Prochlorococcus marinus str. GP2: one gene and its partners. Each later gene encodes a partner of the first gene's protein in a complex. Links are inferred from orthologs where the notes say so. Each region holds a gene or a part of one and is shown on either strand. Other genes may lie near its edges.

The links. Proteins that work in one complex are often made in the same cells at the same time.
Region 2: the proteins of accD (region 1) and EU91_RS08215 are in contact, whole or in part, in a solved structure (PDB 8UXZ), measured with the Escherichia coli proteins. The link is inferred for Prochlorococcus marinus str. GP2 from one-to-one orthologs.
Region 3: the proteins of accD (region 1) and accC are in contact, whole or in part, in a solved structure (PDB 8UXZ), measured with the Escherichia coli proteins. The link is inferred for Prochlorococcus marinus str. GP2 from one-to-one orthologs.

What each region holds. Positions count from the first base shown.
Region 1 is NZ_JNAH01000004.1:112,001-114,937, forward strand. The notes cover bases 23-2,935. They hold accD (acetyl-CoA carboxylase, carboxyltransferase subunit beta), read right to left. Parts: upstream 1,964-2,935; coding sequence 1,082-1,963; downstream 23-1,081. Other genes in these bases: EU91_RS04765 (Gfo/Idh/MocA family protein), read right to left, coding at 23-685; EU91_RS04760 (hypothetical protein), read right to left, coding at 691-1,080; EU91_RS04750 (phosphoribulokinase), read right to left, coding at 2,106-2,935. Also shown: more of EU91_RS04765, read right to left, coding at 1-22; more of EU91_RS04750, read right to left, coding at 2,936-2,937.
Region 2 is NZ_JNAH01000002.1:3,194-6,156, forward strand. What follows is about bases 19-2,957. They hold EU91_RS08215 (acetyl-CoA carboxylase carboxyltransferase subunit alpha), read left to right. Parts: upstream 19-953; coding sequence 954-1,961; downstream 1,962-2,957. Other genes in these bases: EU91_RS08220 (long-chain acyl-[acyl-carrier-protein] reductase), read left to right, coding at 19-950; EU91_RS08210 (SDR family oxidoreductase), read left to right, coding at 1,936-2,670; folE (GTP cyclohydrolase I), read left to right, coding at 2,824-2,957. In the rest of the region: more of EU91_RS08220, read left to right, coding at 1-18; more of folE, read left to right, coding at 2,958-2,963. UniProt on the Escherichia coli protein: Component of the acetyl coenzyme A carboxylase (ACC) complex. First, biotin carboxylase catalyzes the carboxylation of biotin on its carrier protein (BCCP) and then the CO(2) group is transferred by the carboxyltransferase to acetyl-CoA to form malonyl-CoA.
Region 3 is NZ_JNAH01000003.1:55,154-58,077, forward strand. Bases 19-2,918 are described here. They hold accC (acetyl-CoA carboxylase biotin carboxylase subunit), read left to right. Parts: upstream 19-743; coding sequence 744-2,093; downstream 2,094-2,918. Other genes in these bases: EU91_RS07340 (hypothetical protein), read right to left, coding at 19-397; EU91_RS07325 (YggT family protein), read right to left, coding at 2,111-2,416; psbX (photosystem II reaction center X protein), read left to right, coding at 2,506-2,691; EU91_RS07315 (Ycf66 family protein), read left to right, coding at 2,772-2,918. Outside these bases: more of EU91_RS07340, read right to left, coding at 1-18; more of EU91_RS07315, read left to right, coding at 2,919-2,924. UniProt on the Escherichia coli protein: This protein is a component of the acetyl coenzyme A carboxylase complex; first, biotin carboxylase catalyzes the carboxylation of the carrier protein and then the transcarboxylase transfers the carboxyl group to form malonyl-CoA.

The DNA.
Region 1 (2,937 bases):
CATCTTCACTAGTAACATCATTTAAATCAGATGAATTGGGTAAAGGTCTTTTTTTTATTGATGTTGCTAATTTGCCAGAGACTTTTATTGCTTCTCCAAAAAACCAATTCAACATATCGAATGCATGAGTACCTAAGGCGCCAATAACTCCACCACCTTTTTCTTCTAATGAATACCAATTCCAGGATCTTTTGGGGTCGGATCTACTGCCCATTAACCAATCTAATTTTACTAAATATATATCTCCTAAAATATTTTCATCAATAAGTTTTTTTGTCTGCAGAAAAAGAGGAACTGCTCTATATTCAAAATCAACACCTACGCTTAAATTATTAATCAAAGATATTCTCTGAAGCTCTTCAATCTCTGAGGAGGATATTGAAACAGGTTTTTCAAGTAGTAAATTTTTATTGTTCTCAAGTGCGCTTTTTGCAAATTTAAATCTTGATTCAGGAGGGGTCGCAATAATGATCCCATCAATTTCTGGAGATTTAATTAAGTCATCCCAATCATGAAAAAAATGTAAGCCCGTTTCTTTTTCTAATATCGATTTTTGCTTTTTATCGTAATGATAAATAGCTACAGGAGTTAGGTAATCAGAATCTTTTAATGCCTCTAAATGAACTTTTTTACCAAACCCTAGTCCAGCGATTGCTATTTTTAATTTTTTATTTTTAGAATTCATTCTTATCAATCAATAAACTCTGAACAACTATTTTCAATAACAACATCTATTAGTTCATCATTATTAGAAGTTTGCCATTTTGAATTGAATTGAGGTATTCCATTTATGGAAGTATCTTTGAACTTTTTTTCATCGCAATTAATTCTCATGACATAAAGAGATAACTCTCCATCATCATCTGAATTAGTTGGATTTTTAAAGAACTTTGTTAAGACACTTATTTCACCATTTGGAAGAGGCTTAATACTGCCTCTATCAAGCCATTCTTTCCCTTCATTATTCTCTTTTAGTAAGACCCAGTCAACATTTCCTATCCCATAAGAATTAGGAGCAAAATTTAAAATAAAAAATAAAAGACTTAAAGAAAAATAAAAGAAATTTGAAATAATTCTCATTTTACATATTTGCTTTGGAAAGTTCTTTTACACCATGAATTTTTAAAATTTTAGTCAGAGTATCCTTGAGATCTTTCCTTTTAACTATTACATCAACAAAACCATGCTCAAGAAGATATTCAGCTGTTTGAAAATTATCGGGTAATTTTTCTCTTAATGTTTGTTCTATAACCCTTCTTCCAGCAAATCCAATAAGAGCTTTAGGTTCCGCCAAAATTAAATCACCTAACATTGCAAAGCTTGCTGTTACCCCTCCAGTGGTTGGATGAGTTAATAAGGGCATATAAAGAAGATTTTTTTCTTTATGTTTTTTTAGTGCTCCAGATATTTTTGCCATTTGCATGAGACTTAACATACCTTCTTGCATCCTTGCTCCTCCTGATGCGCAAACAATAAGAATTGGAAAATTTTCTAAAGTTGCTCTCTCAATTATCCTTGTAATTTTTTCACCAACTACTGAACCCATGGATCCTCCCATAAATCTAAAATCCATAACAGCTAATGCTAAGGGCATTGAATTTACTGAACAGATACCTGTTACAACTCCATCTCTTAAACCTGTGCCTGCTTGACTTTCTTTAATTCGATCAGCATATGATCTTCTATCTTTAAAACCTAAAGGATCTGTAGGACTTAGTGAACTATCAAACTCTTCGAATGAATTTTTGTCAGCAATTATATTTATCCTTTCATCGCTATTAATCCTATTGTGGTGTCCACAATTACTACAAACATTGAAATTTGAAATTAGGTCTTTTCTATATGCTACTTGCGAACATTCTGAACATTTAACCCACAAACCATCTCCCTCATCAGTATCTTGCGAAACTTTCCCAACAAATTGATCTTTACGCCTTGCGGCAAACCAGTCGATTAATGACACAACGTTTCCTGTTTTTTTCTATTTAAATCTAAATAAGGTACTTTTATCAAGAAAGATATATAAAAATTTGAGATCTTCTAGATTAAAAAATCCTCAAAGTAAAAAAATATAATGATTTGAGTGGATAATCAAAAATTAATTATTATTTATTTTTCTCCTCAATCATTTTATGAATAATTGGAGTAAGAATTAGTTCCATTGCGAAACCCATTTTCCCTCCATTTACAACGATACTTGTTGGACTTGACATAAATGAATCGTTAATCATTCCAAGCAAGTATTGAAAATCAATCCCCCATTTCTCTCTTGCCCCTTTTCTGAAATGTATGATCACAAAGCTCTCATCAGGAGTTGGGATGTTCCTGCATATGAAAGGATTAGAAGTGTCAATCGTGGGAATTCTTTGGAAATTAATATCGGTTTTGCTGAATTGTGGGCAGATGTGATTTATATAATCAGGCATTCTTCTCAATATAGTATCCACAATAGTTTCCGCTGAGTAACCTCTCTCTGCGTTGTCTCTATGGATTTTTTGAATCCACTCTAAATTTGTTATCGGAACAACACCAACAAGTAAATCAGCATAAGATGCCACATTGTATCCATCACCTTCTACCCCGCCATGCAAACCTTCATAAAAAAGTACGTCTGTTCCCTCAGGAATATCTTCCCATGGAGTAAATTGTCCAGGTTCCAAGGATGTCCCAAGTCTTGTATTATGTTCTTCTGCTTCTTCAAGACTATGTAGATAATATCTTTTCTTTCCTCCTCCAGTTTCACCATAAATTTTAAAAAGTTCTTCTAGCTTGTCAAAAAGATTAGCCTCTGGACCAAAATGAGAGAAATTTTCACCTTTTGAAAGAGCGTCTGCCATAGCTTTTTTCATAGGCATTCTTTCAAATCTGTGGTAACTATCACCTTCTACAACAGCGGGAACAATATCTTCTCTGGCAAAAATATGCTCAAAGGCTCTT
Region 2 (2,963 bases), on another replicon or contig:
TAGATGTTTGGTGTACAGCTCCTCCTCAATTAGTTGAGAATGTAGAAGTTAAGAGTGCTACTGGGATATCTATTGAAGGTTCCTACATTGATTCTTGCTTTGTTCCTGAAATGCTTTCTAGGTTTAAAACCGCCAGAAGAAAAGTACTAAATGCTATGGAACTAGCTCAGAAAAAAGGAATTAATATTACCGCTTTAGGGGGATTTACTTCTATTATTTTCGAGAATTTTAATCTTTTACAACATAAACAAATTAGAAACACAGCATTAGAGTGGGAAAGGTTTACTACTGGCAATACTCATACCGCCTGGGTTATTTGTAAGCAACTAGAAATAAATGCGCCTCGCATTGGAATAGATCTTAAAAAAGCAACTGTTGCTGTAATTGGTGCTACTGGTGATATTGGTAGTGCTGTTTGTAGGTGGCTTATCAATAAAACTGGGATTTCAGAACTTCTTATGGTAGCAAGACAACAAGAACCACTAGAGCTTTTACAAAAAGAATTAGATGGTGGCACCATAACAAGTTTAGATGAGGCATTGCCTCAGGCGGATATTGTTGTGTGGGTTGCAAGTATGCCTAAAACTATTGAAATTGATACTGATAACTTAAAAAAACCATGTTTAATGATTGATGGTGGATATCCTAAAAATCTTGATGAGAAGTTTAATGGTGAAAATATTCATGTTTTAAAGGGAGGTATTGTAGAGTTTTTCAATGATATTGGTTGGAATATGATGGAACTTGCGGAAATGCAAAATCCTCAGAGAGAGATGTTCGCTTGCTTTGCAGAAGCTATGATTTTAGAATTTGAAAAGTGTCATACAAACTTTAGTTGGGGGAGAAATAATATTTCCCTTGAAAAGATGGAATTTATTGGAGCAGCCTCTCTAAAGCATGGTTTTTCTGCCATCGGACTTGATAAACAGCCTAAAGTATTAACTGTTTAAATTATGGCTAAACGCTATCTCCTTGATTTTGAAAAGCCTCTTGTTGAACTTGAGAAGCAGATAGAGCAAATTAAAGAATTAGCTCGAGATTCAGAGGTAGATGTTAGTCAACAGCTCCTACAACTTGAAACCTTAGCGGCTAGGAGAAGAGAAGAAATATTTAAATCTCTCACCCCTGCACAAAAGATTCAGGTAGCTAGACATCCTCAAAGACCTAGTACTTTGGACTTTGTTCAAATGTTTTGTGATGATTGGATAGAGTTACATGGAGACAGAAATGGTGGCGATGATATGGCACTAATTGGTGGTATAGGTTCGATAAATAATAGACCAGTGATGATATTAGGGCACCAGAAAGGAAGGGACACAAAAGAAAATGTAGTAAGAAACTTTGGGATGGCAAAACCAGGAGGCTACAGAAAAGCTCTTAGGTTAATGCAGCATGCAAATAGTTTTTCCTTACCAATTCTTACTTTTATTGATACTCCTGGAGCTTATGCTGGTTTAAAAGCTGAAGAACAGGGTCAAGGGGAAGCAATTGCAAGAAACTTAAGAGAGATGTTTGGATTGAAAGTCCCAATTGTGGCTACTGTTATTGGAGAAGGCGGTTCAGGAGGTGCACTTGGAATAGGTGTTGCCGATAGGTTACTAATGTTTGAACACAGTGTTTATACAGTTGCTAGTCCAGAAGCGTGCGCATCAATTTTGTGGAGAGATGCTGGGAAGGCACCAGAAGCTGCATCAGCACTTAAAATTACAGGTAAAGATTTACTTAAATTAGGGATTATAGATGAGGTATTACCAGAACCTTCTGGTGGGAATAATTGGGCTCCTTTAGATGCTGGCAATACTCTAAAAGAGGCTATTGAGAAGCATCTTAATGCTTTACTGCAAATGCCTGAAGAAGAATTAATTGGGGAAAGATATAAAAAGTTTAGGGTTTTAGGTAAATTTATTGAAGCCAATAATATTGAAGAGATTTATAGTGAGATCCCCCAAAAAACTGAATAAATTGAAATTAGCTTTTATAACTGGTGCTACAAAAGGTATTGGTAGATCCACCGCAATTACTTTTGCTAATGCTGGCTGGGATTTAATTTTGCTTGCCAGGAACATGGAATCAATGCAGAGACTAAAAAGTGAACTATTGCCTACTAAATCTAAAATTAGCCTAGTTAAATGTGATTTATCTAATTCTCTTGCAATAGATGATTGTATTAAAGATGCAATAAAGAAATATGGCTGCCCTTCAGTCTTGATAAATAATGCTGGTTGTGCATTTAATGGGTCACTAGTTGAGATGGATTTGGGCCAATGGGAACAAACTATGCAAATAAACCTCACAAGTGTTTTCCAAATTTGCAGCTCAATTGTTCCTCAAATGAGAAAAAATGGTGGATTAGTTATTAACGTTAGTAGCCATGCTTCTTATAATGCTTTCCCTCAATGGGGAGCATATTGTATTTCGAAGTCTGCACTAGCTATGTTTACTAAATGCTTGAGGGAAGAGGAGAGATCTAATTCAATCAGAGCCTGCACAATAACTTTAGGTTCAGTAAATACCCCTCTTTGGGACTCAGAATCTATCAATGCTGATTTTGATAAAACTTCTATGCTCTCCTCAAGCGAAGTATCAGATACTATTCTTTATATGGCTCAAAAACCTGAATCACAACTGATTGAAGACTTAACTTTAATGCCTTCTGGAGGAGCTTTTTAAATATTCTTTTTCTTTAATTAGTCCTGAAAAAGTGATATTTTTTAGGATTATTAGAGCCCGATTGAACAATAGAATGTGATATAGTGTATAAGCAATTAAGCTTTTAAAAGATACAGTTAATTAAGTTGCAAACAATTTTCTGTTTAGAATTTTATGACCTCTACACTACCAAACGATAATATTAGAAACTTTGACGATCAGATTACTAATAAATTAATCTCTGAAATTATAAGGGACAGAATTAAGAATTCTGGTAAAAGATTTAGTGCTAATGATAATATTGCAAATTTTAT
Region 3 (2,924 bases), on another replicon or contig:
CCCATTCAGCATATGTGATATTTAAATAACCTAATCTTTTAGCTAATAAAATGCTCCAAAATTGATCCCCACCAAGGAAAATAACTACCCCTTTTTTTGGCCAATATGCAAAAGAATGTGGATTTATTAATAATTTCCAAAAACTTTTGGATTTTGTAATTAATTCGAATTTATTCCATGAATTTGCAACTGAAAATTCTTTACCAGTAGCATTTGGGCAAGGAACAAGGACTAACCTAAGAGTGAAATCTTGTTTATCGTCATCACGTAGTGATTTATTTACTTTGTTAAGCTCATCTATTACAGGATTTACCCATGTGGTTAATTCACCAGGACCATTGGAAATAATAACTACTGCAACTGATTTTTTTTTCATTGCAGTCAAACCAGAATACATTAAATGCGGACGGCGAGACTTGAACTCGCAAGGCCGAAGCCACACGCTCCTTAGACGTGCGCGTCTACCAATTCCGCCACGTCCGCAAAGGGTTTTCAGCAACCGTGGGATACCTAAACCTTAAAAATATCATACATTATTGGCTGAAATAAGGATGTAGTTCGAAAAGAGTATTTTTGAATATCATGAATAATTTTTCTATTGCATAAAACAAATATTTATACATATATAACGTTTTAGGTTGTATTGTAAAAAATGTCCTCTGATCACTAAAAAAATTTGTTGAATACTTTGGCAAATAATTTTTTATTTTAAGTCATTTCATTTCTTCAATTTTATTTTCATAATGGTTGAAAAAGTTTTAATTGCTAATCGTGGAGAAATAGCTTTACGAATTGTCAGAAGTTGTAGAGAACTAGGCATTGCAACAGTTGCAGTTTTTAGCACTGTAGATAAAAAAGCATTGCATGTTCAGCTTGCTGATGAGGCGGTTTGCGTCGGGGATTCATTAAGTAATAAGAGTTATTTAAATATTCCAAATATACTTGCTGCTGCTACATCAAGAGGAGTTGATGCTATTCATCCTGGTTATGGATTTCTTGCTGAAAATGATAAATTTGCTGAGATGTGTAACGATCACGGCATAGTTTTTATTGGTCCATCTCCTAAAGCTATTAGATCTATGGGAGATAAATCTACAGCTAAAGAAACTATGGAAGCAGTTGGAGTTCCAACAGTACCTGGCAGTAAAGGCTTGCTTTCAAATGTTGATGAGGCTTATAAATTGGCAGATGATATTGGTTATCCGGTAATTATTAAAGCGACTGCTGGAGGAGGTGGAAGAGGTATGAGGTTGGTTGAAAACTCTAATAATCTCGAAAAAATGTTTAAAGCAGCTCAAGGCGAAGCAGAAGCAGCTTTTGGTAATGATGGTTTATATATGGAGAAATTTATAAAGAAGCCAAGACATGTAGAAATTCAAATTTTGGCCGACAGGTCGGGTAATGTTGTTCACCTAGGAGAGCGAGATTGTTCGGTTCAAAGAAGACATCAGAAGTTACTAGAAGAGTCTCCCAGTCCTGCAATTAACCCTGAGCTTAGAAAAAAAATGGGGAACGCAGCTATTGCTGCTGCAAAAAGTATCGGCTACGAAGGAGCGGGGACAGTTGAATTTTTAGTTGATGATGATGATAATTTTTATTTTATGGAAATGAATACTAGGATTCAAGTTGAACATCCTGTTACTGAAATGGTTACAGGAGTAGATTTAATAGCTGAGCAAATTAAAATCGCAAGCGGAGCAAACTTGGAATTTAATCAGGATGATATCCATTTAAACGGTCATGCCATTGAATGTAGAATCAATGCTGAAGATCCTTCTCACAATTTCCGACCATCACCTGGAAAAATAACTGGGTGGCTTCCTCCAGGTGGCCCTGGTGTAAGGGTGGATAGTCATGTGTATACAGGCTATGAAATACCTCCTTTCTATGACTCATTAATTGGTAAATTAATAGTCTGGGGAAAAGATCGTAATACTGCAATTAAACGTATGAATAGGGCTTTAAATGAATGTGCGGTCACTGGTATTCCTACAACAATTAACTTTCATCTAACTTTACTGAATAAATCTAAATTTAAGCAGGGTAAGATTCATACTAAATATGTAGAAGAAGAATTATTGCCAAATTACTGAGAAATAATTACTTATTTCTATGAAATATTTGTATTTAATGCAAGTTTTATAAGCCCTTGCTGACCGACCAAAATTTCTCTTAAAAAGCTTATAACTCCGATCCAAATTACGGGTCCAACATCAACACCTCCAATAGGAGGAATTAGTTTTCTTGTTAAATTAAGAATAGAGCTTGATGGTATTGAAATTAATAACCATAAACCTTTACTTAAATCAATTTTTGGGTACCAAGTAAGTATTAATCTTATTAGAAAAACTATAGTTAGATATGAAAGAGAAATTCCTAAACTAATATCTAAAATTTGAAGAGAGTTTACAAGCAAGAAATCACAATTATTTAACTCATCTTAATAAATAACCCATTGAAACGTATTTAATTCGTATTATAAATTGAGAATTTAATATTTAAAAAGTGTTTCAAATCTCAAATTTATTACTAGCCGCAGATTTTTCTGCTGAAGTTGCAAATAATTCAGCAGTTGGAATGATAGGTAGTTTTATTGCGGCTGCTTTACTAATCGTTATTCCAGCCACTGCATTTTTGATTTTTGTTAGCCAGAAAGATTCCCTCGATCGTACTTCTACCGGAAGACGCTAGTTTTTGTAGAAGTTTTAAGTACACTATATATATAGGGGATATAAATAACCCTTTAAAAAATAAATTTTTGGAGAAAGAATGTGGTCAATGCTAGTCTCAATTGGGCCAGTATTGTTGGTATAGTTCTCGCGGTATGTGGAGGAGGCCTTTATTTCTTAAGGTCCTTTAAGCCTGCCTTGGCAAGGGATTATGATGTTTTCTTCGCAGCAATTGGACTTTTGTGTGGAGGAATA